4 regions of the Streptosporangium sp. NPDC004379 genome follow, and region 1 is predicted to be linked to each of the others. Evidence: riboswitches for the same ligand, from Rfam matches in the RefSeq annotation. Region 1 holds a riboswitch; each other region holds the start of a gene.
What was found. A riboswitch is a leader RNA that binds a small molecule or an ion and turns the genes downstream of it on or off. The one in region 1 is predicted to bind cyclic di-AMP.
Positions count from the first base shown of each region.

Region 2: another riboswitch for cyclic di-AMP. It lies ahead of ACFYSC_RS24595 (hypothetical protein); the one in region 1 lies ahead of ACFYSC_RS11080 (C40 family peptidase).
Region 3: another riboswitch for cyclic di-AMP. It lies ahead of ACFYSC_RS32690 (glycoside hydrolase family 25 protein); the one in region 1 lies ahead of ACFYSC_RS11080 (C40 family peptidase).
Region 4: another riboswitch for cyclic di-AMP. It lies ahead of ACFYSC_RS14585 (NlpC/P60 family protein); the one in region 1 lies ahead of ACFYSC_RS11080 (C40 family peptidase).

Region 1 is NZ_JBIAMC010000004.1:252,076-259,640, reverse strand. Features, by position in the region: gene ACFYSC_RS11095 (Uma2 family endonuclease) at 1-533, shown strand, start outside; gene ACFYSC_RS11090 (branched-chain amino acid aminotransferase) at 740-1,834, opposite strand; gene ACFYSC_RS11085 (3-isopropylmalate dehydrogenase) at 2,012-3,058, opposite strand; cyclic di-AMP (ydaO/yuaA leader) riboswitch at 3,200-3,432, shown strand; gene ACFYSC_RS11080 (C40 family peptidase) at 3,420-4,124, shown strand; gene serA (phosphoglycerate dehydrogenase) at 4,799-6,388, opposite strand; gene ACFYSC_RS11070 (hypothetical protein) at 6,601-7,467, shown strand.
Region 2 is NZ_JBIAMC010000012.1:13,436-21,000, reverse strand. Features, by position in the region: gene ACFYSC_RS24620 (GNAT family N-acetyltransferase) at 1-314, opposite strand, end outside; gene ACFYSC_RS24615 (PP2C family protein-serine/threonine phosphatase) at 433-1,548, shown strand; gene ACFYSC_RS24610 (LuxR C-terminal-related transcriptional regulator) at 2,320-2,925, opposite strand; gene ACFYSC_RS24605 (site-2 protease family protein) at 3,117-4,424, shown strand; gene ACFYSC_RS24600 (MarR family winged helix-turn-helix transcriptional regulator) at 4,491-5,021, shown strand; gene ACFYSC_RS24595 (hypothetical protein) at 5,077-6,021, opposite strand; cyclic di-AMP (ydaO/yuaA leader) riboswitch at 6,063-6,199, opposite strand; gene galT (galactose-1-phosphate uridylyltransferase) at 6,271-7,350, opposite strand; gene ACFYSC_RS24585 (DeoR/GlpR family DNA-binding transcription regulator) at 7,347-7,565, opposite strand, start outside.
Region 3 is NZ_JBIAMC010000021.1:87,406-94,970, forward strand. Features, by position in the region: gene ACFYSC_RS32665 (arsenate reductase ArsC) at 23-418, opposite strand; gene arsB (ACR3 family arsenite efflux transporter) at 411-1,499, opposite strand; gene ACFYSC_RS32675 (ArsR/SmtB family transcription factor) at 1,499-1,879, opposite strand; gene ACFYSC_RS32680 (GNAT family N-acetyltransferase) at 2,148-2,822, opposite strand; gene ACFYSC_RS32685 (hypothetical protein) at 2,864-3,679, opposite strand; cyclic di-AMP (ydaO/yuaA leader) riboswitch at 4,290-4,439, shown strand; gene ACFYSC_RS32690 (glycoside hydrolase family 25 protein) at 4,451-5,200, shown strand; gene ACFYSC_RS32695 (cytochrome P450) at 5,288-6,490, opposite strand; gene ACFYSC_RS32700 (BTAD domain-containing putative transcriptional regulator) at 6,675-7,565, opposite strand, start outside.
Region 4 is NZ_JBIAMC010000006.1:22,407-29,971, reverse strand. Features, by position in the region: gene ACFYSC_RS14605 (L-aspartate oxidase) at 1-858, shown strand, start outside; gene ACFYSC_RS14600 (type III pantothenate kinase) at 864-1,646, shown strand; gene lysX (bifunctional lysylphosphatidylglycerol synthetase/lysine--tRNA ligase LysX) at 1,671-3,173, shown strand; gene ACFYSC_RS14590 (LuxR C-terminal-related transcriptional regulator) at 3,851-4,099, shown strand; gene ACFYSC_RS14585 (NlpC/P60 family protein) at 4,290-5,339, opposite strand; cyclic di-AMP (ydaO/yuaA leader) riboswitch at 5,345-5,498, opposite strand; gene ACFYSC_RS14580 (amino-acid N-acetyltransferase) at 5,836-6,480, shown strand; gene ACFYSC_RS14575 (RDD family protein) at 6,569-7,565, shown strand, end outside.

The DNA.
Region 1 (7,565 bases):
TGGAAAAATTCCTTCCAGAGATGCAGGAAAGATGGCCCGATCGGCGCGTCGAGCTCATCAACGGCCGGATCGTGGTGAGGGAGTTGCCGAGCAGAACCCATAACACCATCGTTTTCTGGATCCTGGGGCAGATCTTCGGGTTCGTGACCGAGCGAGGCTGGTTGATCTGGAACGACATCATGCTTCACCTGGGCACGCAGAGCGACCGGTATCGTCCTGACCTGACCATCGTCCCGGCCGAGCCCCGGATGTGGGATCAGAACGAGGTCCACGGCGACTCGACACTCCTCGTGGTGGAGGTGGTCTCGTCAAGCAGCAGCAATGACGATCACGTCGTGAAACCACGAAACTGCGGGCGAGCGGGTGTTCCGCTCTACCTGGTCATTGATACGTTCCAGAAGCAGATCCGCCTTCTCAGCGGTCCCGGTGAAGCCGGTTACACCCAGGAGGTCGTCATCAAGTTCGGCGCTTTCCTCGACCTGCCCGCACCCTGGGATCTGACCATCGACACCAGCAAGCTGGTCAATGAGTAGACCCCGCGCACAGAGTCCGGCCATTGTCGGCTGAACTCTCTCGTGCCCATGCCCGGAAGCCCTCCGAGGACCCGCTTCCGCGCCATGAACGTCCGGCGGTCCGGGCTCTTCACGGTTTTCCCCGCAGGCCTCCTGTGCTTGGTCGACTCTGGGACAGAGGGCGGGTGGCGCGGGGATGCCCGCGCCGCCCGCACCCGGATGTCCGCTCAGCAGATCTTGTGGACCCAGTGGTAGGGGTCGGGGCGGGTGCCGTACTGGATGCCGACCAGTTCCTCGCGGATGCGGGTGGTGACCGGGCCCTGGCCGCCGTCGCCGATCGTCCAGGCGCGGTCGGCGCCCTTGACAGTGCCGACCGGGGTCACGACGGCGGCGGTGCCGCAGGCGAAGACCTCGGTGAGCTCGCCGGACTCCGCGCCCGACTGCCACTCCTCGATGGACAGGCGCCCCTCCTCGGCGGTCAGGCCGAGGTCCGCGGCCATGGTGAGGATCGAGTCGCGGGTGATGCCGGGCAGGAGGGTGCCGGTGAGGGCGGGGGTGAGGAGGCGGTCGCCGTAGACGAAGAAGAGGTTCATCCCGCCCATCTCCTCGACGTAGCGGTGCTCGTTCGCGTCGAGCCAGACCACCTGGTCACAACCCTCCGCGACGGCCTGGCGCTGGGCCACGAAGGCGGCGGCGTAGTTGCCGCCGCACTTGGCGAACCCGGTGCCGCCGGGGGCGGCGCGGGTGTACTCGGTGGACAGCCAGACCGAGACGGGCCGGCTCCCGCCGAAGTAGGAGGCGGCCGGGGAGGCGATCACCATGTAGGAGTAGGTCGAGGACGGGTGGTTCACCCCGAGCGCCGGCTGCGTGGCGATCATGAAGGGGCGCAGGTAGAGGCTGTGGCCGGAGGTGGTGGGCACCCAGTCGCGGTCGGTCTGGACGAGCAGCTCCAGCGACTCGACGAACGCCTCCTCCGGCAGTTCGGGCATGGCCATCCGGCCCGCCGAGAGGTTGAACCTGGCGGCGTTGGCCTGCGGCCGGAACGACACGATCGAGCCGCTCTCCTGGCGGTACGCCTTCAGCCCCTCGAAGAACTCCTGGGCGTAGTGGAAGACCGCGGTCGCCGGGTCGAGGCTCAGCGGGCCGTACGGCATGAGCCGCGCGTCGTGCCAGCCCCGGCCCTCGGTGTAGTCGATCCGGATCATGTGGTCGGTGAAGACCTGGCCGAATCCGGGGTTCGCCAGTACCTGCTCGCGCTCGGCCGCGGTGCGAGCGTGGTCGGAGTGCTGCACGTTGAAGCTGAGCTTCTGAGCGGTGGCCATGGCGGGAATCCTTCTCTTCGAGTCGAACTGCACCTCAGTCCATTCTGCGATGGACTGGATACCGGGAAACTACTGCATCTAGGACAAAGTCGGCAGTGGACGTGGCACTGCGGACAAAAAGCAGCGCCCGGCGGCTCGCGGAGCCGCCGGGCGCGTGGGTGAATCGAGCAGGCGGCCTCAGCCGGCTACTCGCGCGACGATGTCGTCGCCGATCTCGTGGGTGGTCCGGCCCGCCCAGCCGGTCTGCCGCTCCAGGAGGTCGTCGGCCACGGCCTGTTCGATCCGGGCGGCCTCCTCGGACAGGCCGAGGTGGTCGAGGAGCATGGCGACCGACAGGATCGTGGCGGTCGGGTCGGCCTTGCCCTGGCCCGCGATGTCGGGCGCGCTGCCGTGGACCGGCTCGAACATGCTCGGCGCGGTGCGGTCGGGGTTGACGTTGCCGCTGGCCGCCAGGCCGATTCCTCCGGCGACGGCGGCGCCGATGTCGGTGAGGATGTCGCCGAAGAGGTTGTCGGTGACGATCACGTCGAACCGCTCCGGCTGCGTGACGAAGAACATCGAGGCCGCGTCGACGTGGCAGTAGTCGGTCTGGACCTCGGGGTACTCCTGGCCGACCCGGTCGAACGTGCGGGCCCAGAGGTCTCCGGCGTAGGTGAGCACGTTGGTCTTGTGGACCAGCGTGATCTTCCGGCGGGGGCGGCTCCGCGCCTTGTCGAAGGCGTAGCGGACGACGCGCTCGACACCGAACGCGGTGTTCAGCGACTCCTGTGTGGCGATCTCATGCGGGGTGTCCCGGCGCATCACGCCCCCGGTCCCGGCGTACAGCCCCTCGGTGCCCTCGCGGACGACGACCATGTCGATGTCCTCGGGCCGGGAACCGCCGAGCGGGGTCTCCACGCCGGGGAAGAGCTTGACCGGGCGGAGGTTGACGTAGTGGTCGAGCCGGAAGCGGAGCTTGAGCAGCAGGTCGCGCTCCAGGACGCCGGGGGGCACGCTGGGGTCGCCGATCGCGCCGAGCAGGATCGCGTCGTATCCGCGCAGCTCGTCCAGAACAGCTTCGGTGAGGACCTCACCGGTCGCGTGGTAACGCTTGGCGCCGAGGTCGTAGGTGGTGGTCTCGGCCTTGGCGCCGACCGCTTGGAGGACCTTCAGCCCCTCGGCGACGACTTCCACTCCGATCCCGTCGCCGGGGATGACTGCCAGGCGAATGTTGCGCGAGTCCATGTTCGCACCCTACCGGTTTGTCTCGACTGCCGAACACCCATCTCACGCTACGGACAGAACGGCGTGTCACAAACCCTTGATCGATTTGTCCGACTTTGCGACGTATTGACCGATTCATGAACCTTCGTTATGGTCCTCCCATTCGTATCGACGCCTAATCCCCGTGGGCCACCCCCATGTCCGGCCCCGGGGAGCCGGGGACCCACCTTCCGGAAAACCCGGGGCGCCGGAACACATGACTCCGCTGTCAGCGAGCGCGTTCCGGCTGCCCACACGGGTTTTCCTTGGGGCGAATCAGCGCGTTTCCCGCGCCGTAGGGCGGCCTCCACGCCCGAGCCCGACAGCTAACCCGGCAGGCCTTATGGAAGGAACCACCCTGTCCGGCAAGTTTTTCCCCCGTGCCCTGTCCATCGTCGCCGCCGGCACCGCCGCGCTCGCGACCCCCGCCGCCGCCATGGCGGACACCCCGGCCCCCTCACCGGTGGTCGCCCCCTCACCCACGCTCTCCGCGGCCCTCCCGGCCGCCGTCCCCACGCCGGCCCCCGCCCCCGCGGCCGCCGCCGAGTCCGGGTCCACGTCCGAGCCCGCGAAGGCCGCCCCCGCCAAGGCGATCGTTCCCGCCTGGAAGCAGGCCGTGCGGTGGGCGATGTCCAAGCGCGGCGTCCCCTACGTCTGGGGCGGCACCGGCCACGGCGGCTTCGACTGCTCCGGCCTGATGCAACGCGCCTACCGCGCCGCCGGCATCAAGCTCCCCCGGGTCACTTACGACCAGTACGCGGCCTTCCACAAGAAGGTCTCCTGGAAGAACCTCAAGCCCGGTGACCTCGTCTTCTTCAGCGGCCTCGGCCACGTCGGCATGATCAGCCGGCCCGGCTACATGGTCCACGCCCCGCGCACCGGCGACGTCATCCGCGAGGAGAAGCTCAGCTCCTGGCGGCGCAGCGTCTTCGCCGGGGCCGTCCGCCCCGACCGCTCTGGTGTCAAGATCTCGATCGAGAACGGCACCATGACGACCGGCAAGGACACCGGGAAGGACGACAAGAAGGGCGACGCGAAGGACGCCTGACGCGGCGCGGGAGACCGCCGGCCCCGATCCCGGCCGGCGGTCTCTCCCGGTCACTCCGGGCCGGTCGATCCGGGCCGGTCACTCCAGGCCGGTCACTCCGGGCCGGTCGATCCGGATCGGTCGATCCGGATCGGTCGATCCGGGTCAGCGGATGGGCACCCCGCCGTTGTCGCGCCGGTCCAGCGCGGTCTGCAGCGCGTCGGCGGCCTCGTCCTTGCTTTCTTCCGGACGGTTCCAGGGATACATGTCGTACATGACAAGCCTCGTCTCGTTCACGGGCGAGCGGGAAATGTGATGGGGGACTCCGGTCACGAGTCCGACCGGGCCTGGGGCCGCGGATCCGGGACGCGGATCCGCGACGCGAAGGTGAAGCCGGCGAACGCCATCGCACCGCGGCGAGGTGCCGGCCTGTCCGTCAGGCCCCGCCGCGGCAGGTAAGGATTACGAGAACCTGGCGCATTTCCTGTCACAGTACCCGCCCGCCGGAACGCCGTCTCGCCCGCCGTACACATTTCTCACATGATGAGACGACAGCGCGCGCTCCGCGTGACGGCCCGTCCCGCCGTGCACGCCCGGGATCCGCTCCGCCGTACGGGCTCGGGTCCGCTCGCCGTACGGGCTCGGAGACGTCTCCGCGGGCCCCCGCCGTACCGGGGACCCGCGGAGACGGCGGGCTAGTCGGCCAGGTCGACCGAGCGGCCGCTGTCGGCGCCGATCTCGGCGGCGATCTGGTCCACCACGTCGGCCGGGATGGCGGTGTCGACGGTCAGCGCGATGAGCGCCTTGCCGCCCTTGACGTCACGGGCCACCTGCATCGAGGCGATGTTGATGCCGTGGTCGCCCAGGATGCGCCCGACGACGCCGACGACGCCGGGACGGTCGCTGTAGGCGAAGAACGACAGGTGGTCGGTCGGCTCGATCTCCATCTGGTAGCCGTTGACCTCGACGATCTTCGTGATCTGCCGCGGGCCGGACAGCGTGCCGGAGACCGAGACCGTACGGCCGTCGGCGAGGACGCCGCGCACGGTCACCACGTTGCGCCAGTCGGGGCTGTCCGGGCTGGTGACCAGCTCGACGGTCACCCCGCGGTCCCTGGCGAGCAGCGGGGCGTTGACGTAGGTGACGGAGTCCTCCACCACGTCGGCGAAGACGCCCTTGAGCGCGGCCAGCTCCAGCACCCGGACGTCGTGCGCGGAGATCTCACCGCGGACCTCGACGTCCAGGCGGGTGGCGACCTCGCCGGCCAGCGCGGTGAAGACCCGGCCGAGCTTCTCGGCCAGCGGCAGGCCGGGCTTGACGTCCTCGGCGACGGCGCCGCCCTGGACGTTGACGGCGTCCGGCACGAACTCCCCGGCAAGGGCCAGCTTCACGCTGCGCGCGACCTGGGTGCCGGCCTTCTCCTGGGCCTCGTGGGTGGAGGCGCCCAGGTGCGGGGTGACGACGACCTGGTCCAGCTCGAACAGCGGGCTGTCGGTGACCGGCTCCTTGGGGAAGACGTCGACGCCGGCGCCGGCGACCCGGCCCTCCTTGATCGCCGAGTACAGGGCGTTCTCGTCGATGATGCCGCCGCGGGCGACGTTGATCAGGCGCACCGTCGGCTTGACGGCCCGCAGCTCCTTGTCGCCGATGAGCCCGATGGTCTCCTTGGACTTGGGCAGGTGCACGGTGATGAAGTCGGCCTCGGCGAGGGCCTCCTCCAGCGACACCAGGCGAACGCCCATCTGCGCGGCGCGGGCCGGCTGCAGGTAGGGGTCGTAGGCGATCAGCTCGACCCCGAACGGCTGCAGGCGCTGGGCGACGAGCTGGCCGATCTTGCCGAGGCCGAGGATGGCGACGACCTTCTGGTCGAGCTCGACGCCGGTGTACTTGGAGCGCTTCCACTCGCCGCCCTTGAGCGCGGAGTGCGCCTGGGCGACGTTGCGCGCGGAGGCGAGGATCAACGCGACGGTGTGCTCGGCGGCGCTGGTGATGTTGGAGGTCGGGGCGTTGACGACCATGACACCGGCCTTGGTGGCGGCCTCGACGTCGACGTTGTCCAGCCCGACGCCGGCGCGGGCGACGACCCGGAGCTTCGGCGCGGCGGCGATCGCTTCGGCGTCCACCTGGGTGGCGCTGCGCACGATGAGGGCGTCGACCCCGGCGAGGGCGGGCAGGAACTGCGCGCGGTCGGCGCCGTCGACGTGGCGGACGTCGAAGTCCGCGCCCAGGACCGCGAGACCGGCCTCGGAGAGTTCCTCTGCGACCAGTACGACGGGCTTGTTCACAGGCGGGATCCTTAAGACGAGAGGCTGCTGCACGACCTCTCGAGTCTACCGACGCTTGTGAACGTGTTCACGAGTGTCCCGGCATACGAGACGGGTCTTGCCGCTACCCATCCGGGACGATCTCATGCGTACAAAATTCAACTTGGTATTGCTCACCACAAAAGTTCACGATTACCCTCATAAGCCGTGGTCCCCTACCTATCGTTCCTCATATGAGCATCGGGAACCCCGCTCTCGGCGACGTGCTCGCACAGCACGGCGGCCCGCACCGGCTGCTGGCGGCGCTCGCCGAATGGGGACTCCTGGTAGCCGTGCGACCGGACCGCTCCGTCGTGCTCGGCACGACGCAGACGGGTGAACGCGTGCTCCTCGGATACACCTCGACGAGCACCTACGCACGGCACCGTGGCAGCCACTCCCTGTCGGCCTGCGACGCCGACACCATCCTCGACATCCAGCGCGTCACCGGTGTGCGGGAAATCGTGATCGACGCAGCGGGACCGGCGGCCGCCGCCGTCCCCATCGAGGACCTCAGGCGATATCTCGACTCCACCCGCAGCGGTCCCGCGCCCGCGCTGACGTCCAGCACCCCGACGGCGTACGCCACCGGGGCGATGGCCACGGTGTCGCGTCCCGCGCCGGTCCGCCCCCAGCAGCGGACCGCCGCACCCACCGGGGCCGCAGTGCCCGCGCAGCCGTGGATCCCCGCCCCCCGGCCCCACCTGTCGGGGCCGATGCAGATGGTGGATCCGGGCTACCGTCGCTGCCGCCATCCCATCCTGCCCGCGCTGCGGGCGGCGATCGCGCAGGTCCTCGCCGACTACCCGCTCGTCCACCACGTGTGGATCTCCGAGGCCAGGACCTCCTCCGGCGCGCCCGGGATCATGTTGCACGTCAAGGTGCACATGACGGCGGCCGAGGACGTGGTCCGGGACATCCACCGCGGGGTGCGCGCCCGGCTGCCGCAGCTCGCCGCCAGCGAGGCGCCGATCCTGATGGCACGGGTCGCCGACGCGCGCACCGAGCGGCGGATGATCGAGCTCTGCGCCCACGTGGTCTGCGCCGACGTCATCGACTGAGACCGTCCTCCGGCGTGGGCGGGACGTCCCGCCCACGCCGCCCGGGCCGGTCCCCGCCCGGTGGACGACGCCCGGCTCGCGACCCCGAGCCGCCCGGG
Region 2 (7,565 bases), on a different contig from region 1:
TCGCGGATGTCGGCGAGCTGGCGGGTCATCAGCGCGGACAGGATCCCCCGGCGGCGGTGCGAGGGCAGCACCCCGACGGAGGTGACCCCGGCCACCGGGATCGGCCCGCCGGGCACCGTCATGGTGAAGCTGCACACACCGGCGGTTCCTACCAGCAGATCACCGTCGAACGCGCCCAGTGAGCGGTCGAACTCCGTCACCGCCCGGTACTGCTCTCTCCGGTGCGGCGGAACGGCGGAGCCGAACGCCTCCTCGTCGAGGTCGAGCCAGGCGGACCAGTCGGTCTCCGTCATCGGGCGCAGGGTGAAGGACATTTCTCCCACGGTAGAGGTGACAAACCCGTCGGGCCATTCAATTTCCCCCCTAAATGATCAAGGTGTCAGTCAAGTGGGCTGCCCAAACGGGGGGCAGCCCGATACAGTCAGGCGCATCATGAGTTCTCGCCCGGTGCCGCTGATTCCTCCTGGGCTCCGTGCGTTCCTGGCGCGGATCCCCCTTCTGGCACCCATCGTGCGGTTCCTGCGGCGCGGGCCGTTCGCCCGTGACCGCAACCTCCTCATCACGCTGAGCGTCCTGACCCTGGCGGTCGGCGCGCTGGCCGCCAAGGCTTCCATGGAGTGGTTCTCCCCGGCGCTGATGATCCCGATAACCCTCGTCGGCGGACTGCAGCTCCGGCTGCGCAGCCTGTCCAAGCTGCTGTGCGCGGTCGCCGTCTCGCTCCTCTACGTGGCCGTCGTGCGCGGGGTCGGGCACATCGGCCCCGGCCTGCTGGTGACGTTCGGCTTCACCACCGTGCTGGCCGCCCTGATGGCCCGCACCCGGGGGAAGCTCGGGGTGCAGGGCCTGCGCGGCGACGTGATGCTCCTGGAGCTGCGCGACCGGCTCAAGAAGCAGAGCGAGCTGCCGAAGCTGCCCAAGGACTGGGACTCACGGGTCGTGCTCAAACAGGCGGGCGGTTCCTCCTTCGGCGGAGACTTCCTCGTCTCCATCCGGGAGGGAGACGTCCTGGAACTCGCCCTCGTCGACGTCTCGGGCAAGGGCGTCGACGCCGGCACCCGGGCGCTGATGCTGTCGGGGGCCTTCGGCGGCCTGCTCGGCTCGGTCGACGACTTCCTCGGCGCCTGCAACACCTACCTGCGCCGTCAGCGCGAGGCGGAGGGCTTCGTCACGGCGGTCCATGTGCGGATCAACCTCGCCACGGCGGAATACGTGATCAACTCGGCCGGGCACCCGCCGGTGGTCAAGTTCGAGGCGGGGACCGGCACCTGGAAGGTCTCCCCCTCCAAGGGCGTGGTGCTGGGCGTCGTCGGCGACCTGCACTGCGAGGCCGACAAGGGCATGCTCCGCAGAGGCGACGCGCTCATGCTCTACACCGACGGGCTGATCGAGCAACCGGGCCGCGACATCGACGCCGGTCTCGACCGGCTGCTCGGCGAGGCCGAGCGGCTGCTGCCCTCCGGCTTCCGCGACGGCGCCCGGAACCTCGTCACCACCATGTCGGCCGGGCACAACGACGACTGCGCGCTCATCCTCATCTGGCGTCCCTGACGTCCGGCGCGGGGTCCGGGAAACCGGTGACCCGCCGCCGGGCACATGTCCCCGTGCCGCTGCCCCCGTGCCACGCGGAGCACACTGAGAGTATCCAGACCATGACGGAACGCATGGTCAACGGCCAGTGTTCCGCACCGTTTTCTGGTGAGCCGGAACACTGGCGGGGATGAGGGGATTTTTGGAACGCTCTAGGAGCGGTTTCGAACCCTCAGGGAGTCGCCCCGTGGGCGGCCGGACCCGGTGTCCTTTCACCGCGGGCCCGGCCGGTCCGGTGGTCGCCCGTCCGCATGGGTTCCGGACCCCGGGGATGGTGGCGCGGTTACCCCGGGGCCCGGTCTGGGCAGCGGACGGTGCGGCGCGCCGGACCACCCGGCGGGCGGCCGCCGGTGTCATCCGTCGTGACATCGGTGATCGGTGACTCCTCGGTGGCGCGCCGCGCGACGTCGTGGCTTTCGTGGGGGAGGTCCGGCCGAGCGCGGCGCGAAGGCGGCAGGGGGCGCGGTTCCGATGACGGGCCGCGTCCCCTGCCGGGGCGGACGTTCCCGGCACGGCTGCGCTTCGGCGGCCGTGCCGGGAACGTCCGCCCCGGCTCATGCGGGACCGGCTCATGCGGGACCGGCTCATGCGGGACCGGCTCATGCGGGACCGGTTCACTCGGAACGGGCTCTCGGCTCGGGCATCCTCGGACCCCGGGCATCCTCGAACCGACGCTCTCCGAGCCGGGCATCTCCGAGCCGGGCGTTTGAGCAGAGCGTCACAACCACAGCGTCACAACCACCCGGCGTCGCGGGCGATCCGCACGGCGTCGAGGCGGTTGCGGGCCTGGGTCTTGCTGATGATCCGCGACAGGTGGTTTCGGACCGTTCCCACGGAGAGGAAGAGCTGGTCGGCGATCTCGTTGGACCGCGCCCCCAGCGCCGCCAGCCGCAGCACGTCCAGCTCCCGCCGGGTCAGCGGGTTCTCCGCCGACTCCAGGGCGGCGACCGCGAGCTCGGAGTCGATCGCCCGTCTCCCGGCGGCCACCCGCCGCACGCCGTCGGCGAGCTGCTCGGGCTGCACGTCCAGGCTCATGAATCCGAGCGCGTGCACGGAGAAGGCCCGCCGTACCTGGCCGGCGCTGGGGTGGCGCGACAGCAGGAGCGTCCGGCAGGACGGGACGTCTTCGTGCAGCCGGAGCGCGACGGTGAAACCGTCGACGTCGGGCAGATCCAGATCGACGACCGCCGCGTCGGGGCGGTGTCGCAGCACGGCGGGCAGTACCTCCTCGCCGCGCTCGACATCCGCCACCACCTTGAGGTCCGACTCGCACGCCAACGAGGCCACCAGGCCCCGTCGGACCAGCGGCAGGTGCTCGGCAATCAGGATCCCGATCAAAAGTTTCCCCCCAGCGCCTCTCACAGGGTGACCGCACGATCGCTTACTGTCAACGAAGTGTCCCCATTCGGTCAACCCGGCGCAAGGGTCTTGATCCGGAGGGTCCGTCTCTGTGGCACTCTGGAACCACGGAGCGTGGGTTAGTCTCCATTGGAAGCCGCCCGCACATAAACGACCGGGGAGTACGACCTGTGAGCTGGCTCGTCGGGGTCCTCATCATCCTCCTGGGACTCATGGTCTCGATCGGCCTGCACGAGATCGGCCATCTGGTGCCCGCCAAGCTCTTCGGCGTCAAGGTCACCCAGTACATGGTCGGCTTCGGCCCCACGCTGTGGTCGCGCCACAAGGGCGAGACCGAGTACGGCGTCAAGTGGCTCCCCTTCGGCGGCTACATCCGGATGATCGGCATGCTGCCGCCCCGGCCCACCGACGCGCCGGGCACGCTGCGCTCGGTCTCCACCGGGCCGTGGCAGGGCCTCATCGAGAACGCCCGCGACGCGGCGATGGAGGAGGTCCGCCCCGGCGACGAGGACCGGGTCTTCTACCGCAAGCCCTGGTGGCAGAAGGTCATCGTCATGTCGGGCGGCCCGGCGATGAACTTCGTGCTGGCGTTCGTGCTGTTCGCCGTCGTGATGATGGGCTTCGGCGTCGCCGTCCAGAAGAACCAGATCTCCTCGGTCCCGCAGTGCGTCAAGACCTCCGCCGAGATCGCGAAGAACCCCGGGGCCGGGTGCGCCGCGACCGACAGGCCCAGCCCGGCCGCCGCGGCGGGGCTGCGCGCCGGTGACGTCCTGGTGTCGGTGGCGGGCAGGCCCGTCGCGAGCTGGGACGCCGCGACGCGGGCCATCCGCTCCCACGGCGCCGGCCCGCTGGCGATCGGCATCGAGCGGGACGGCCGGCCGATGACCGTGACCGCGAACCTCATCGCCCAGGACCGCGAGTCGCTGGACGAGCCCGGGAAGATCGACAAGGGCGTCGGTTACCTCGGGGTCAGCCCGGTGGTCGTCACCGAGCGGCAGAGCCTCGGCGCGGTCGCCTCCCACATGTGGGACACCACCTCGCTGACGGCGGGCGCGCTGCTGCGCTTCCCGGAGAAGATGGTCGGCGTCTGGAACGCCGCCTTCTCCGGCCAGGAGCGCGACAAGAACGGCCCGGTGGGCATCGTCGGCGTCGGCCGCATGGGCGGGGAGATCGTGGCCTCCTCGGCTCCGCTGGAGAGCAAGGTCGTCATCTTCATCAACCTGCTGGCCGTCTTCAACCTGGCGATCGGCATGTTCAACCTGATCCCGCTGCTCCCGCTGGACGGCGGCCACATCGCCGGCGGGCTGTGGGAGGGCCTGAAGCGGGGCTTCGCCCGTGTGACGCGCCGTCCCGCCCCCTCCCACGTGGACATCGCCAAGGCGCTCCCGCTCACCTACGCCATCGCCCTGGTGATGATCGTCATGGCCGGCCTGCTGGCGTACGCCGACGTCTTCAACCCGATCCGCCTGCTGGGTTGATCTTTCGTGACCATCCGTCCCGTACGGCGCGCCGCGGGCGGGCCGTACCCGCCGTAGGGGTACGCCGTGAACGACCGGACGCCGGGAGCGGCGATCGACGTGGCGCTGTTCCGGCTGCGCCGGATCTGGGCCCGGCCGCTGCGTGCCCGCCGGGCGGGTGAGCCGCCCCGGCCGGTGCAGATGTCGAACGTGATGGTCGTGCACGCGGTGCACAAGCTGAGCCTGGACGTCCCCGAGGTGACCGTGGGCGCCGTCGCCGAGCAGCTCGACGTGGACCCGTCCACCGCCAGCAGGCTCGTCAACGACGCGATCGGCGCGGGTCTGGTGGCACGGGAGGAGTCGGCGGTGGACGCCCGGCGGGCCCGCCTCGTGCTGAGCGAGCGTGGCCGCCGGGTGCTGGAGGTGGTCGTCCGCTACCGGCGGACCTACCTGGACGGCCTGATCGCCGACTGGACGGAGGCCGACCGCGAGGCGTTCGCCCGGCTGCTCGCCCGTTTCGCGGAGGCGGCCGTCGCCCGCCCGGCCGACCTGGCCGGCCTGGACCGGATGGTCGCCGAGGCGGCGGGGACGACGGACGTCGCCGTCACCCGCCCGTGACGCCGCCGATCCCGCCGGGTCCGTCGGTACTCCGGGAAACGTCCGGCCGGGTCCGTCAGTACATCGAGATGTGGACGTGGTCGAAGTGGTTGGCGGTGACGCCGCCGCGGTCGGACATGGCGCGCCAGCCGGTGCCGCTGTTGATCCGCTGACGCCAGATCACGTACTTCACCCCGAGTCGGGTCCTGTTCTTGAGGGCCCAGGCGGCGATCTCGTCGCCGAGCCCGACATGGCCCGCCGTGGGCGTCGATCCGCCGGTGCTCATCATGAAGTCGCAGGCCCGGCCCAGCGGGTGCTCGCCGCCGTCGTTCTCCGAGCGGTAGCAGCCGACCTCGTGGGGGAGGGTGAACCGCTTCCCGACCGCCTCGCGCATGATCCGGGTACGGTCGGTGATGTTGTCGGAGCCGGTGGGCAGCTGGGGCGCCCAGCTGCCGTCGGTGCGACGGCCCGAGCCCACGGGGACGAGCGCGTCGAGCTTCCGCCTGATGTCCGCGATGGCCTTCTCGGCGTCGCGGCGCCGGGCGGCCACGGCGTCACCCTCCTCGGCGATCCGGCCGGTGAGCCGGGCGGCCTCCTCGGCCGCCCGGCCGCGCAGGTCCCGGCTCTGGGCGAAGGTCCGGAGGTGGGCGCCCTGCTGGGCGGCGAGCTGGGCGGTGACCGCCGCGCCGTCCATCCGGGGGGCGGTCAGCAGGGAGGGCAGGTCGCTCCCGCCCCCCTGCTGACCGCCCTGGTACTGGAGGCTGGCGATGCCGGCGACCTGCTTCCTGGCCTCCGCGTAGGCGCGTTCGGCCTCGGCAAGGGCGGCCCTGGCCCGGCTCTCGGCCTGCCGGGCCTCGCGCAGCGACTCCCGTTTGGCCGCGTAGTCCTCGATGAGCCCGTCGACCTTCTCGGTGAGCTTCGCCAGGTCGGCGCGCAGTTCGGACTCGGACGGCTTGGGGTCGGCGCCGGCGGGCCCGCCGGCGAGGACGAACACCAGGGCCGAGACCGCGGAGACGGTCATGGCCGCACGGCGACGGGACGTGGGGGACGGGGCCGCCACGGCTCTCCTCTCCTACCGCCTACCGGGTTAGCTGACGGGTTCGGGCGGGAGAGAGCCCTTCCACCGAAGTGGATTCACCCCGGGTGCGGTGGTTCCCCGGCTCCCGGGCGACGCACCCGGAATTAGGCATATCGGACATTAAGTCCAATGGGTGAGGATAGTAATGGTAAACGGACGGTCACGCGACCCCGTCCCGTGACCGTCCGCCGGTCATTCCCCGACCAGGGACCGCAGGCGGCGGGCCGTGTCCTCCGGCAGCACGTCGTTGACGAAGGCGCCCATCGCGGACTCCGACCCGGCCAGATACTTCAGCTTGTCGGGCGCCCGGCGGATGCTGAACACCTCCAGGTGGGCGTACGACAGATCCCGGCCGGTGTGCACCGGCGCCTGGTGCCAGGCCGCCACGTACGGCAGGGGCACACCGAAGAACCCGTCCAGGGCGCGCAGGACCCGGGTGTACAGGGGGCCGAACGCCGCCCGCTCGGCGGCCTCCAGCGACCCCAGGCCGGGAACCCGGCGATGGGGGTAGAGGTGGACCTCGACCGGCCAGCGCGCCGCGGCCGGCACGAACGCCGTCCAGTGCTCGTTGGCGGCGACCACGCGGACGCCCGCCTCCCGCTCGGCGGCGAGCACGTCGGCGAACAGGTTGCCGCCGGTCCGCCTCCGGTGCCGCTCGGCCGCCTCCAGGGACAGCCGGGTCCGGGGGGTCACGTAGGGGTAGGCGTAGATCTGCCCGTGCGGGTGGGCCAGGGTGATGCCGATCTCGGGGCCCCGGTTCTCGAAGCAGAAGACCTGCTCCACCCCGGGCAGCGCCGACAGCTCCGCCGTACGGTCGATCCACGCCTCCATGACCAGATCGACCTGCTCGGGGGACAGCCGCGAGAAGGAGGAGCCGTGGTCGGAGGTGAAGCACACCACCTCGCACCGCCCGGTCCCCGGGCGGACCTCGCTCAGCCCGCCGACCGGAACGGCGTCGACCGGCTGGCCGGAGAAGGACGGGAAGCGGTTCTCGAAGACCACGACGTCGTAGTCGGATGAGGGGATCTCGGTGAGCCGGCCGGGGGCCGAGGGGCACAGCGGGCACTCGTCGGCCGGGGGCAGGAACGTGCGGCTCTGGCGGTGCCCGGCCACCGCGATCCACTCCTCGGTGAGAGGGTCGTAGCGCAGCTCGGAGGCCGGGGGGCGGGGCGGCAGGTCGCGCAGGTCGGCCGCGCTCCGGTCGGCGTCGTCCCGCCGGTCGAAGTAGAGCAGTTCGCGGCCGTCGGCCAGGTGGGTGATCGTGCGTTTCATGAGCTCACCGTCTCGTTCCGCTGGTGGGGGTCGGTGATGATCAGTTCGCCCACCTGGGACGCCAGCTCCTCGCGGGCCTCCTCCGGCAGGCCGGAGTCGCTGACCACGACGTGCGCCTCGGCCAGTCCGGCGATCGTGCTGATGCCGACCGTGTCCCACTTGGTGTGGTCGGCCGGCACCACCAGCCGGTGCGCCGAGGCGACCAGCTCGCGGTC
Region 3 (7,565 bases), on a different contig from region 1:
ACGCCGCCCTGATGTGATGCGGCTACAGCTGCGTGATCAGCTTCTCGATCCGGGCGCGGATGTCGTCACGGATCTCGCGGACGGCCTCGATGTCCTGCCCGGCGGGGTCGTCGAGCTTCCAGTCCTCATACCGCTTGCCGGGGAAGATCGGGCAGGCGTCGCCGCAGCCCATGGTGATGACCACGTCGGACGCCTCGACCGCGTCGACGGTGAGGATCTTGGGCTGGGCGGTGGTGATGTCGATGCCCACCTCGCGCATCGCCTCGATGGCGACGGGGTTGACCTGATCGGCGGGGGCCGATCCTGCGGAGCGGACCTCGATGCGGCCTGCGGCCAGGTGGACGAGCCATCCGGCGGCCATCTGGGATCGGCCGGCGTTGTGCACGCAGACGAACAGGACGCTCGGCTTGTCAGGCACCTACGGGCTCCTTGCTGAACAGGCGGCGGCCGGCCAGGCTGACGTAGACCAGGGCGACCAGGACGGGGACCTCGATGAGCGGGCCGACCACTCCGGCCAGGGCCTGGCCGGAGGTGACGCCGAAGACCCCGACCGCAACCGCGATGGCCAGCTCGAAGTTGTTGCCGGCGGCGGTGAAGGCGAGCGTGGTCGTCTTGTCGTACGGCAGGCCGATCGCCTTGCCGACCGCGAAGCCGCCGCCCCACATGAGGGCGAAGTAGGCCAGCAGCGGCAGTGCGATGCGGGCCACGTCGCCGGGCTGGGAGGTGATGGTGTGGCCTTGCAGGGCGAACAGGATGACGATGGTGAACAGTAGCCCGTACAGGGCGATCGGGCCGACGCGCGGCAGGAAGCGCTGCTCGTACCAGTCTCGGCCCCGGGCGCGCTCTCCGAGCTTGCGCGAGGCGTAGCCGGCGGCCAGCGGGATGCCCAGGAAGACCAGCACGTAAAAGGCGATGTCGAAGGCCGAGACGTCGAGTGCGGCCTGCGTCAGGCCGAGCCGGCCAGGCAGCACCTGCAGGTAGAACCAGCCCAGCGCGCCGAAGGCGACCACCTGGAAGATGGAGTTGAGCGTGACCAGCACCGTGGCGGCCTCCCGGTTGCCGCAGGCCAGGTCGTTCCAGATGAGCACCATGGCGATGCAGCGGGCGAGCCCGACGATGATCAGGCCGGTGCGGTACTCGGGCAGGTCCGGCAGGAAGATCCAGGCCAGCGCGAACATCAGCGCCGGGCCGAGCACCCAGTTGAGCAGCAGGGAGGAGAGGAGCAGGCGGCGGTCGCCGGTGACGGTGCCGAGCCGGTCGTAGCGGACCTTGGCCAACACCGGATACATCATCAGCAGCAGGCCGAGCGCGATCGGCAGCGAGATCTCACCGATCTTGACGGTGTCCAGCGCGGTGTCCAGGCCGGGCACCAGACGCCCGAGCAGCAGCCCTGCGCCCATGGCCGCGATGATCCACACCGGCAGGAACCGATCCAGCACCGACAGAGCGCCGATCACCCCGGCTGGCGGCGCGGTGGCCTGTGCGGGTTGAGCCGACATCACCGCGGCACCGCCGCTGCAGCGGCCGTCACGCCGGCGGGCTCATTGGCGGGCAGGGTCAGCAGCGCCGACAGCTCGCCCAGCGTCTCGGACACCAGCCGGTAGTACACCCAGGAGGCGCGCCGCTCAGAGGTCAGCAGCCCCACCTCCTTGAGCACCTTGAGGTGGTGGCTGATGGTCGGCTGGGACAGCTCGAAGGCGTCGGTGATGTCGCACACGCACGCTTCGCCGCCGGCGCGGCTGGCCACGATCGACAGGATGCGCAGCCGTACCGGGTCGCCCAGCGCCTTGAACACGCGCGCCACCCCGGCCGCCTGCCCGGCGTCCAGCGGCTCGCGGGTCAGCGGCGGGCTGCACTCCAGGAGTTCCAGAGGTTCCACACGTCCTCCATATAGACATTCATCGAAATCGATACTTCTCTATATTGACATACATCGATTTCAGGGGGAGATCGGAGGAGTCGCGACGGAGTTCGCAACAGCGAGGCCCTCAGCCATCACGTGTGCGTGTCACCTCTCGGCGAAAAGCGCAACGCGGCCCCAGACGAACGGTGTTCCACGAAGGCGAAAGGTGAGGCCCGGGACACCGGGCACACCGGCCGCGGGTTGTGCGACCATCGCCCGGCAGCCGATGTTCCCGGGCGGCGATTCAGGTTCCGGTCGAGGTGCTGCGGCGCTCGATCATCACCACGTCCCGCCAGACGCCGTGGTGGCGGCCGATCCGCTCGCGGATGCCGACCACCCGGAAACCGAGCGCCCGGTGCAGGGCCAGGCTGGCGGCGTTCTCGGGGAAGACGCCGGACTGGATCGTCCAGACGCCGGCGTCCTGGCTGGCGGAGACGAACGCCGCCAGCAGAGCCCGGCCGATCCCCTGGGCCTGGCAGCCCGGGTGGACGTAGACGCCGTGCTCGACCACCCCGGCGTAGACGGGGCGGGCCGAGACCGCCGAGGCGGCCACCCAGCCGAGCACCTGGCCGGTGCCGGTGTCGCAGGCCACGTGGCGCAGGTGCGGCAACCTGGCCGCGGTGAAGCCCTCCCAGCTCGGGGCGAGGGTCTCGAAGCTGGCCTGGCCGGTGTCCAGCCCGGCCTGATAGATGGCCAGCACCTGTTCGGCGTCGCGTCGGCGCATCGGCCGGATCTCCACCCCCGGCGGAGCGTCGGGCCCGGCGGCCTGGGCGGTCGCCGGTCGCGCGCCGGGTTCCTCATGGCCGGCCGCGCCGGAGCGGCCCCGCCCGAAGGCATCCTGCTCGTGGCCGTCGGCCGTCCGACCGGCGGCGTCCTGGGCCGGCACGGAGCGGCGGCCGGTGATCTCATCGTGCGCCATTACCGGTGCTCCTTCACTCGCGGGTGGGCGCGGCCCCCAGGTTAGGGAAGGTCGTTGCTTCTGCGGTAGTCGTTCCACGCCCGGACGCAGAAGTCGTGGCGCCAGTCGTCCGGCCGGAAGTCGCGGCAGGCGTAGGCGGTGTCGAACCGGAGCCCCACGCCGCCGGAGCCGTCGTGGCCGCCGGGACCGGCGGAGGTGTCCCGGGCGTCACGGGCGTCACGGGCCGGGGCACCGGGAGCGCCGCCGTCGGCCCGGCCCCGCGGTCCGGCCTCGGGGGCGGGCGCCCCCGGGCCGTGCCCGTGCCCGTGCCCGTGCCCGCGGTCGTGCGGGGCGTGCGGCGGGCGCGAGAGGCCCCGTGTCTCCCGGTGGCCCGGCCTGTCGCCTCCGGCCCCGGCCCCCGCCTCCGTTCCCGCTTCCGTCCGCGTAGCGGCCTCCGGCGTACGGCGTGCCGCGGCGTGCCGCCGCTCCTCCCCCGGGGCGCGGCCGTCCGGGGTGTCCGCCGCGTCGGCCCGGGGCCGCACCAGGCGTGGTTTCAGCTCGCGGACGACCATGACCCTGCCGGGTTCGGCGGAGGGCGTGCGGGCGGCCTGCGGCGGGTGGACGACCGCGGTGCCGTGCGGGGCGAGCGACGGCGCGGGCAGCGGGGCCGCCACGGCGGAGGGCCGGTCGTCCAGCGGGGACCGGCCGGAGGTCCAGACGCCGAGCCCGGCGGCCGCCAGGAAGGCGCCGATCAGCGCCGGGCGCAGCAGCCGGTCGCGCCGGAGACGCGGACCCGTCCAGGAACGCGGCCGTTCCCCGGCCGGGTGGCGCGGCCGACCGGCGAGGGCGATGCCGGCGTCCACCAGCGAGCCGTGCATGAACGGGTCTCCGGGGCTCTGCGCCGGACCGTCGTACCGGGCCTCGGGGCGGACCGGCGGACGGGACGGGGACGCGGCGGACCCGGGCGGGCCGCCCGGGGGCCCGCCGTACGGCATGCGACCGCGGGGGCCCGCACCGGAACCGCGCCCGCGGGCCGGACCATGATCATCCTGCATCTCGCCTCCCCGTCGCCGGATCCGATCTCCCCCCAGCCTGCCGAACATCACGGTCCGTATGCGTCAGGTAACGGCGCGCTCTTACGGAGCTGTTACCAAGGGGACACCACGAATCCCTACAGACCGGACGTATGGCCGAGATGCGGCCGCCGTGGCGACCGCCGGGAAGTCCGGTCGCCACGGCGGGCGGCCCGGTTCCCGCCCGGTCCGGGACGGCGAGGCGTCAATTTTTACCATGGGCCCCGATCCCCTGCGGGCAGGGTGGTCCGACACCCTCCGGATCACCGGCGCGATCCGCTCCGCCGCAGGTCACTTGCCCTTTCCGTGGGGCAACGCATACCTTTTGTCATCGCGGCGCGAAAGCCGCCCCAGCGGCACGAGAGCCGCTCCATCGACTGGACCCGACGCCGTTTCCGTGGCAATGCCCGCCGACGGCGTGCGGACGCCGAATCCGCGCCTTCCCAGCGGAACCGGGGACCCACCTTTTCCGGGGTGAATCGGACGACTTCTCATCGACGCGTCCGTAGGGCACTTCCATGCCCGAACCCGACAGCTAACCCGGTAGGCGACATGGAAGCAAGGAGCCGACACCCCATGCGCAACCCCCGGATCAGCACGCTCGGAAACCGTCTCGGCCTGGCCCTCGCGGGCACGGTCCTGACCGGCGCCGCCCTCGGCGGCATCGCCCCCGTCACGGCCTCCGCCTCGCCCGCCGGGCACATCGCGGCCGCCCAGCGCGTCTCCCAGCAGGAGGCGGGCCCGCTCACCTACGGACTGGACGTCTCCAACTACCAGCCCGCCTACGACTGGAGCACCAGCTCCGCCCAGTTCGGCATCATCAAGGCCACCGAGGGCACGACGTTCCGCGACCGCTCCTTCGCCAGGCACTGGAGGGAGCTGGACAAGAAGGGCATCGTGCGCGGGGCCTACCACTTCGGCCACCCGGGCAACGACCCGATCGCCGAGGCCGAGCACTTCCTGTCCGTCGTGGACGCGCAGCCCGCCAGGCGCGGCGACCTGCTCGTCCTGGACCTGGAGGCCACCGACGACCGCTCCGTCGAGCAGGTCAACGCCTGGGCCAAGGCGTGGCTGGCACACGTGAAGGCCAGGACCGGCGTCACGCCGATGTTCTACAGCGGCCTGAACTTCGCCGAGACCTACGGCGCGGGGCTGGAGCAGTACCCGCTGTGGGTGGCCGCCTACGGCCGGGAGAAGGGCGCCGTGACGCCCCCGGCCGGCTGGAAGGCGTGGACGATCCACCAGTACTCGGACTCGCCCATCGACCAGAACGTCTCCGCGCTGAGCCCGGACCAGCTCCGCGCCCTGGGCCGCCGGTCGGCGTGACCGGCGGGCCGGGGCGCCGGCCGGCCCGGTGTCCGTCCCACCCGGACCACCGGGTGGGACGGACACCGCCACGCCCGCCCTCGGCGGTCAGGCGTCCCAGGTGACCGGGAGGCTCTTCACCCCGAAGATGTCCGCCACCTCCGGGCGCAGCGCGACCTCCTCCGCCGGTACGGCCAGGCGCAACGAGGGGAAGCGGTCCAGCAGCGCGGGGAACGCGACCCGCATCTCGACCCGGGCCAGCTGCTGCCCCAGGCACTGGTGGACGCCGTGGCCGAAGGCCACGTGCCCGCCCTCCCGCCTGCGCAGGTCGAGCACGTGGGGGTCGGTGAAGCGCTCGGGGTCGCGGTTGGCGGCGTGGTTCGACAGGACGACCGTCGTACCGGCCTCGATGATCCGGCCGCCCAGCTCGACGTCCTCCAGCGCCGTCCTCATGAACATCTTGGCGACGGTCAGATACCGCAGCAGCTCCTCCACGGCCCCGTCGGTGAGCGCCGGATCGGCGCGCCACGCGGCGAGCTGCTCCGGCTCGCGCAGCAGCGCGAAGGTGCCCAGCGCCAGCATGTTCGCGGTGGTGTCGAGCCCGGCCGCCAGCAGGATCAGGCTCATCCCCCTCAGCTCCTCGTCGGTCAGGTCGCCGTCGGTGAGGTCGCTGAGCACGTCGTCGGTCGGGGCGGCGCGCTTGGAGGCCACCAGCTCCGCGAGGTAGCCCTGGGTCGCGGTGTAGGCCGCGAACAGGTCCTCGTCGCTCGTCTCCCCGTTGAGGAACTTGTCGATGTTCTCCTGGAAGGAACCCCGGTCCTCGTACGGCACGCCCAGCAGCTCGCAGATCACGACGGCGGGGATCGGCTTGGCGAACGCGGTCACCAGGTCCGCCGGCGGCCCGGTCTTCTCCATGGCGTCCAGGTGCTCGGCGGTGATCTGCTCGATCCGCTCGGTGAGCAGGCGCATCCGCCGTACGGTGAACTTCCCCATCAGCGGTTTGCGGTACCGGCTGTGCCGCGGGTCGTCCATGAGGATGAACTCGCCCGGTCCCGCCGGAGGGACGGTCTCCACGCCGCTGTAGTCGATGTACGGGTGATGGAGCATGAACTCCTTGCGCGAGCTGAACCGCGGGTCGGCCAGGACCGACCGGACCAGGTCGTACCCGGTGACCAGCCAGCCCCGGTGCCCGTCGGGGAAGACGTAGCGGCTGATGGGGCCCTGCTCGCGCGCCTCGACCAGCTCCGACGGCGGGTCGAAGGGACAGCCGGGCCGGCGCTCGGCGGGCAGCCCGGTGACGGTGTGTTCCATGGTGGTTCCTCTCGTCGGCCTTCAGGGCCGGGTCTCAACGGCGTCCACCATCGCCCGCCGCGCTGACACCGGGCCGTCGCCGTACTGACACGGCCGCTGACACGCCCGCCGGCGCCGCCCCGCGCCGGACCCGGTCGCCGCAGGGACCCCGGCGGCGTCCGCGCCGCCGACCGGCGCGCGACGCTCACGGGCCGAGGGCGGTCTCGGCCAGCTCGTGCCAGTCGCGCCGCCGCCCGTCGCGGATCGCCTCGGCGAACGCGGTCCCGCCGAGGCGGCTCCGTGCCTCCCCGGCGATCCTGGAGACGTCCGGCTGCGAGAGATCCGGGGTGCCGCGCACGGCGTCGCTCGCCGCGAGCAGCCGCGCGGCCCGCTCGTGGTCCCCCCGGCGCAGCGCGAGATCCGCGATCCCGACCAGCACCCCGGCGATCGCCTGCGGATATGCCGTCTCCACGGCCGCGCGGAGCGCCTCGCTGCGGTGCGCGCGGGCCTCGTCGAGGTCATCGGCGAGGTAGCCGTACAGGTCAGAGGCCCTGACGCGGAGCCAGACGTCCGGTTCCCCCTCCTCGCTCAGCGTCGCCCGGGCCGCGGCCAGGTGCCGGCGCGCCTGGTCCGGCTCGCCGCGCCAGCGCGCCAGTTGCGCCTTCGAAAGCGCCAGCTCGGCGAGCACGTACGCGTCCGGCCAGGCGATCCCGTCCGCGCACCGCTGCGCCTCGGCCATGGCGGAGGCGCAGGCCCGCTCATCGCCCAGCAGCCAGTACAGCTGGGCCTGTCGCGCCCGCAGGCCGACCACGTCCTCGGCCGCGCCGACCTCGGTCAGCGCCACGACCGCCTCCTCGTAGTGCTCGCACGCGCGCGCGAACTCACCGCGCATGGCGAGCCGGTCGGCCAGGAAGGCCAGCGCCAGCGAGATCCCCGACCGTTCTCCCAGCGCGCGGAACTCGGCGAGGGCGATCCCGGCGTCGGCGTCCACGCCGGTCTCGTCGCCGCCGTGGGTGAGCCGCAGCCGGCCGCGCGTGAGCCTGGCCTGCGCGCGCACCCACGGATCGTCGTCGGCGATGAGCGGCTCGAACGCGGG
Region 4 (7,565 bases), on a different contig from region 1:
GAACTCGCCGAGGCGGGCCTCGACCCCGCCGGGGTGGAGGCGGTCGTGGAGGCCGCGCTGCGGGAGGACCTCCAGGAGGCCGGCGACGTCACCAGCGCCGCCACCATCCCCGCCGGCCGTACCGACACCGCCGACGTGGTGGCCCGCGCGGACGGGGTGGTCTGCGGGCTGGCCCTCGCCGAGGCCGTCTTCTCCCGCGTCGGCGGGGACGGCGTCGTGGTCGAGCGCCGCGTCAAGGACGGCGAGCGGGTCTCCCGCGGCGACGTCCTGATGACGGTCACCGGCGCCACCCGCGACCTGCTGACCGCCGAGCGGACCGCCCTCAACCTGCTCACCCACCTGTCCGGCGTCGCGACCCTCACCGGCCGCTGGACCGAGGCCGTGGCGGGCACCGGCGCGCGGATCAGGGACAGCCGCAAGACGCTGCCCGGCCTGCGGGCCCTTGAGAAGTACGCCGTCCGCTGCGGCGGCGGGGTCAACCACCGCATGTCGCTTTCGGACGCCGCCCTGATCAAGGACAATCACGTCGTGGCCGCCGGCGGGGTGGCGGAGGCGTTCCGGGCCGTCCGCGACGCGTACCCCGGGCTGCCGATCGAGGTCGAGGTCGACCGGATCGACCAGATCGAGCCGGTGCTCGCGGAAGGAGCCGAGGAGATCCTGTTGGACAATTTCAGCGTGGAAGACCTGGCGCGGGCCGTACGGCTGGTGGGCGGCAGGGCACGACTGGAGTCCAGCGGAGGGCTGACCTTGGATTCGGCGCGTGAGGTGGCCGCGACCGGCGTCGACTATCTCGCCGTGGGCGCGCTCACCCACTCGGCGCCCGCGCTGGACATCGCCATGGACCTTCGAGGGAACTGATACTGATGCTGCTCGCCATCGACGTCGGCAACACCCACACCGTTCTCGGCCTGTTCGAGGGCGAGGAGGTCATCGAGCACTGGCGCATCGCCACCGACGCCCGGCGCACGGCCGACGAGATAGCCGTGGTGCTGCAGGGCCTGCTCGGCCAGTCACCGCTGCTCAAGGGCACCGACGTCAATGGCATCGTCATCTGCTCCACGGTGCCGTCGGTGCTCAACGAGATGCGGGAGATGTGCCGCCGTTACTACGGCGACGTCAACGCCGTGATCGTCGAGCCCGGCGTCCGCACCGGCGTGCCGGTCCGGATGGACAACCCCAAGGAGGTCGGCAGCGACCGCATCGTCAACGCGCTCGCCGCCATCAACCTGTACGGCGGGCCCTGCGTGATCGTCGACTTCGGCACCGCGACCTCCTTCGACGCCGTCTCCGCCAAGGGCGAGTACGTCGGCGCGGTCACCGCGCCCGGCATCGAGATCTCGGTGGACGCCCTGGCGGCGGCCGGCGCGCAGCTGCACAAGGTGGAGCTGGTCCGGCCGCGTTCGGTGATCGCCAAGAACACCGTCGAGGCGCTCCAGGCCGGCATCATCTACGGCTTCGCCGGCCAGGTGGACGGGATCGTCGAGCGGATGGCGGCAGAGCTGGCCGACGACCCCGACGACGTCACGGTCGTCGCCACCGGCAGCGCGGCGCAGCTCGTGGTGGGGGAGGCCCGCTCGATCGACGTCCACGAGCCGTGGCTCACTTTGATCGGGCTCAGGCTGATCTATAACAGAAACGTTCCGTAGCCGGACATCGGTACCCTTGGCTCTGTGACCGCTGACCTGACGAACCCGGCCGACGATCTGCCCGAGCAGATGCGCGTGCGCCGGGAGAAGCTCGATCGCCTCCGTGCCGAGGGTGTCGACCCCTACCCGGTGACCTTCCCGCGCACCGCGACCAACGTCGAGATCCGCGAGAAATACGCCGATCTCGCCGCTGACACCGCGACCGGCGACAAAGTGGGCGTCACCGGCCGCGTCATGCTGTCCCGGACCGGTGGCAAGCTCTGCTTCGCCACCATCCGCGACGGCTCGGCCGATCTCCAGGTCATGATCTCCCTGGACAGGGTCGGCGAGGAGTCCCTGGCCGCGTGGAAGCGCGACGTCGACCTCGGCGACCACGTCGGCATCGAGGGCGAGGTCATCACCTCCCGCCGGGGCGAGCTGTCCATCCTCGCCGACCGCTGGGCGATCACCTCCAAGTGCCTGCGCCCGCTGCCGGAGAAGCACGTCGGCCTGACCGACCCGGAGGCCCGGGTCCGTCAGCGCTACCTCGACCTCGTCGTCAACGACGAGGCGCGGAGGATGGCCTACGTCCGCAGCGCCGTCGTGCGGGCGATCCGCGACTTCTGGCACGGCGAGGGCTACCTCGAGGTCGAGACGCCGATGCTGCAGCGCATCCACGGCGGCGCTTCGGCCCGGCCGTTCAGGACGCACATCAACGCCTATGACATGGAGCTCTACCTCCGCATCGCGATCGAGCTCTACCTCAAGCGGCTCGTGGTGGGCGGCATCGAGAAGGTCTTCGAGATCAACCGCAACTTCCGCAACGAGGGCGCGGACGCCACCCACAACCCCGAATTCACGATGATGGAGGCCTACGGCACCTATCTCGACTACAACGGCATCGCCGACCTGACCCAGCGGATGATCCAGAACGCGGTCGTGGCCGCGCTCGGCCACTCCGTGGTGGTCCACGAGGGGCAGGAGATCGACCTGGGCCTGCCCGAGTGGCCGCGCGTCACCGTCTATGGATCGGTCTCGGAGGCGCTGGGCGAGGAGGTGACGACCGAGACTCCGCTGGAGCACGTGCGCAAGCTCGCCGACGCGCGCGACATCCGCTGGGACCCCAAGTGGGGCCAGGGCAAGCTCGTCCAGGAGCTCTTCGAGGAGCTGGTCGAGCACACCCTGATCCAGCCGACGTTCGTCATGGACTACCCGCTGGAGACCTCACCGCTGGCCCGGACGCACCGGGACAACCCGTTGCTCACCGAGAAGTGGGACCTCATCGGGTTCGGCACCGAGCTCGGCACCGGCTACTCGGAGCTGAGCGACCCGATCGAGCAGCGCCGCCGCCTCACCGAGCAGTCGCTGCTCGCCGCGGGCGGCGACCCCGAGGCCATGCAGCTCGACGAGGACTTCCTCACCGCCCTGGAGTACGGCATGCCGCCCACCGGCGGCGTGGGGGTCGGTGTGGACCGCCTCGTCATGGCCTTCACCGGCAAGAACATCCGCGAGACCATTCTGTTCCCGCTGGTGAAGCCCACCGGCTGAGCGCCACCGGGTCCGCCCCGCGGGCCCGGTCCGCCAGGCCCTCCGGCCCCGCCTGACGAGCCCGCGGTCCCGTGGACCGCGGGCTCGTTCCGTTCCTCCCGCTGAGCGGAGACGCCATTTCCCCGATGATCCGGGCGGCCGGCGATCAGCTCCCCGCGGAATGCCGGAAAGCCGGTTTCATCCGACGGCCATTGCGTGATGATTTTCTCGGCGCCGTCAGGGGCGTGGCCGGGGGCCGCGGTCGACGGGATGCGCGACGCCCGCCGGACCGATCGTTTTCTGTGGGAAATGCGGCGGGCGCCGACCGTACGGCTCGTCCCGGCGGAGGACCCGCGGTGGTCCACGGCATGGCCCCGCGGTGCGGCTTCGGGGTGGATCACGGTGATGACCTCGGCTCATGCCGCGGGCAGGCTGCGGACAGACCGCGGACACGCCTGGCGCGGGCCCCGGGCGCGACGACGGTCCGGCGGCGCGCCCTCCGGCTCGGCCGCTGCTTAATCACAATGGGCCCGACATATCATGAGTACTTCATGTAACGCCCACTCTGTCAATAGTGTGGGCCATCTCTATGAAGAGCAGAGCTTGACGACCTTTGAACGGGGCGTTTACCGTTCCTGACGGGCGACATCGATTCCAGCGTGCTCACGCCTGAGTCCCGTTGCGGGGGGAGTTGCTAGATGGCATATCCGGAAGTGGATTCCCGCCGCGGCGAAAGTCTTCCGGGCACTGAGGACATCGATCTCAGCGAGGAGGACCTCGTGCTCCTGGCCGAGCTGGCCAAGGGCGTCACCGTCGACAGGGTGGGCCGCCGCCTCGACATCAGCGGCCGGACGGTCCGGCGCAGGCTGCGCGGGATCTGTGACCGCATCGGCGTGGCCACCGCAATCGAGGCGGTGGCCTGGGCCGCCCGCCGCCGCCTGATCTGACGCCGTACACCCGGCCGGTCCGCCGTGCACCGGCCGGTCGTGGTCCGCCCGGTCAGGCCGTGCACCCTGCTGGTCGTGTGTCCGTCCGGCCGGTTCGTGCATCCGGCCGGTCATACGCCCGTCGGGTCAGGCCGTGCATCCGGCTGATCGTGTGCCCGTGTCCGTCCGGTCCGGCCGTACGCCGGCCGATTCAGTCGGCGACGCGCACGCCCCCGGCGAAGGGCCGGTTGCCCATGGGGGCGATGCGGACCACGTCACCGGTCTGCGGGGCGTGGATCATCAGGCCGGCGCCGAGGTAGATCCCGACGTGATGCAGGTCGCTGTAGAAGAAGACCAGGTCGCCGGGGCGCAGCTGGTCGCGGGAGACGTGGGTGCCGGCGGTCCACTGGTCACCGGTGTAGTGGGGCAGGCTGATGCCGACCTTCTGGTAGGCCCACAGGACCAGCCCCGAGCAGTCGAAGGAGTTGGGTCCCTCGGCGCCCCAGACGTACGGCTTGAGCTGCTGGGTGAGCGCCCAGCGCACCGCCTCGGCCGCCTTGCCCTGGCCCACGACCGGAACGGTGAGCCTGGTCGCCCGGCCCTGCATGCTCTGGGCGCGGTCGCGGACCTCCCGGTAGAGGTTGCCCTCCAGTTTGCCGACCAGGCGTTCGATCTTGGAACGCTTGTCGCCGAGCTCGCCCAGCAGCTTCTTGACCTCGGTGGACCGGGCGCTGGCGCTGGCCCGAGCCTGCTCGGCGACCTTGAGCGCCTGGGCGACCTGGGCGACCTCCTCGCTCTGCCGCTGCTGGAGGGCGTAGCTGGTGGCGGCCTGGTCGAGGAAGGTGTCGGGGTCGCTCGACTGGGTGAAGGCGAGCGTGGAGCCCAGGCCCCCCGACATGTAGGTGCTCTGCGCGAGGAGGGTCGCCTTGGTGCGCCGGGACTCCAGCTCCGTCTCGCTGGTGGACAGGTTCTTCTTGGCCACCTCGGCGGCGCGCTGCGCCTGCTTGAGCTTCACCCGTGCGCCGTTGTACTGCTCGGCGAGCGTCTCGACCTCGACGTGGAGCTTCTCGACCTGCTTGGCGAGCTGCCGGAGGTCCGGTTTCGGGTCCGCACCGGCGGACGTCATGGGAGCGCCGACCGCGAGGAGGGTGAACGCGAGCCCGATGGAGGCCGTCCGGCCGGAAAGGCGACGGGAGGCGCGCTCCCGCATCGGGACGGGTCCGGCTGGACGTCCACTGCCACGGCGCGGCGTGCGCTTCACCAACGGGCTCCTCTCTCGGCCGCCTGCCGGGTTAGCTGACGGGTTCGGGCCGGAGGCAGCCCTACCGAGCACGCCGGTGACGGCTCGGATTCACCCCTGGGGACGCGTGGAGGGTGGGTCCCCGGCTCCCCGGGTCCGGGGATTCGGCGGGTCAGCTTTTCGGGGAAGCTGACATCGAGCACGGACATTAGTGCAATTGGAGGTTCATGCTCAACCAGAACCATAAAGTCGGTAGAGCTTTCACAACCGGAAAGTCACAGGCAGATCACATACTTTCATGATCCTCATGCCTGTCAACCTGGATCCATGTCGCTATGAGCGGCATACCACCCATGTAGCCGCAGGCCCCGGTCCATGCCGAGGGCGAACGGCCGCCGTCACCGGGGTTTCCGGCCGGGCGCGACGGGGGTGACACCGGGAGCCGGGCGGTGCCGTTGTGACCGAAGTTACGGCTGGGCCGTAATGGGGGTGCGCCGAGGACGTACGCTGATCGGTCATGGAGCAGGTTGCGGAACCCTCCCCGGCGGACGCCCTGACGGACGGGACCGGGGCGACGGCCGGGTCGGCGAGCGGGGTCACGGCCGGGGCCACGGGCGAGGTCACGGTCCGGCGCGCCCGCACGCCGGACGTGCGGGCGATCCGGCGGCTGGTCGACACCTACGGCGGCGCCGGGCCGCGACTGCTGGAGAAGGCCACGGTCACCCTGTACGAGGACGTCCAGGAGTTCTGGGTGGCCGAGCGGGACGGGGCCGTCATGGGGTGCGGGGCGCTGCACGTCCTGTGGGAGGACCTCGCCGAGATCCGCACCGTCGCCGTCGATCCGGCGTGCCGGGGCCAGGGCATCGGCCACATGATCGTCTCGGCGTTGATCCGCACGGCCGGCGAACTCGGCCTGCGCAGGGTCTTCTGCCTCACCTTCGAGGTCGACTTCTTCGCGCGCCACGGCTTCCGGCGGATCCAGGGCACGCCCGTCTCGCCCGAGGTCTACGCCGAGTTGCTCGCCTCCTACGACGAGGGCGTCGCCGAGTTCCTCGACCTGGAGCACGTGAAGCCGAACACCCTGGGGAACACGCGGATGCTGCTTCATCTACCGCCCCTGGTCAAGCGTGATGACCGCAGTTGTGACTGTGACAAAAGGTGACTCTCGGACGACTATCTCGATACCTTGTGCTTCAACGTGCATGTGAGTCTCGAATGCGCCGCATGCGTAGTCGAAGTGAGGTGACGCGGTGACCAACGGACAGCCGCCGTATCCGCAGGATGATCCCGACCGCGATCGCACCCCGTCGGGACACTCCGGATACGGCTCGCACGACACGGGTCAGGGCCCCGGGGGTCTCGACCCCGACGCGACGGTGGTGGGGTACCGGACGGACGGCACCGGACCCGGGCAGAACCAGCCCGGTTACGGCCAGCCCGGCGGTTACGGCCAGCAGGGCGCGCAGCCGGGGTACGGGCAGCAGCCGTCGTACGACCAGGGCGCCTACGGCCAGCAGGGGGCGCAGCCGGGTTACGGCCAGCAGCCCTCCTACGACCAGCAGCAGGGCTACGGTCAGCAGGCCGCCCAGCCCGGTTACGGCCAGCAGGCCGCGCAGCCCGGCTACGGGCAGCAGCCGTCCTACGACCAGGGCGCCTACGGCCAGCAGAACTCCCAGCCGGGCTACGGCCAGCAGGGGACGCAGCCGGGGTACGGGCAGCAGCCGTCCTACGACCAGGGCGCCTACGGCCAGCAGGGGGCGCAGCCGGGTTACGGCCAGCAGCCCTCCTACGACCAGCAGCAGGGCTACGGCCAGCAGGCCGCCCAGCCCGGTTACGGCCAGCAGGCCGCGCAGCCGGGGTACGGCCAGCAGGGCGCGCAGCCCGGTTACGGCCAGCAGCCCTCCTACGACCAGGGCGCCTACGGGCAGCAGCCGTCGTACGACCAGGGCGCCTACGGCCAGCAGGGCGCGCAGCCGGGCTACGGCCAGCAGCCCTCCTACGACCAGCAGCAGGCGTACGGCCAGCCCGGCTACGGCGGCGCCCAGTACGGCCAGCAGCCCGGTTACGGCGCTCAGCCGCAGGGCTACGGCCAGCAGGGCTACACCCCGCAGTGGGGCGACGGCGGCCACGCGCCGGGCGTGTCGGCCCCGCTCGCCGAGTGGTGGCAGCGCCTGGTCGCCCGCATCGTCGACGGTGTGATCCTGGCGATCCCCACGTTCATCGTCACGCTCGTGCTGACCGGGATCC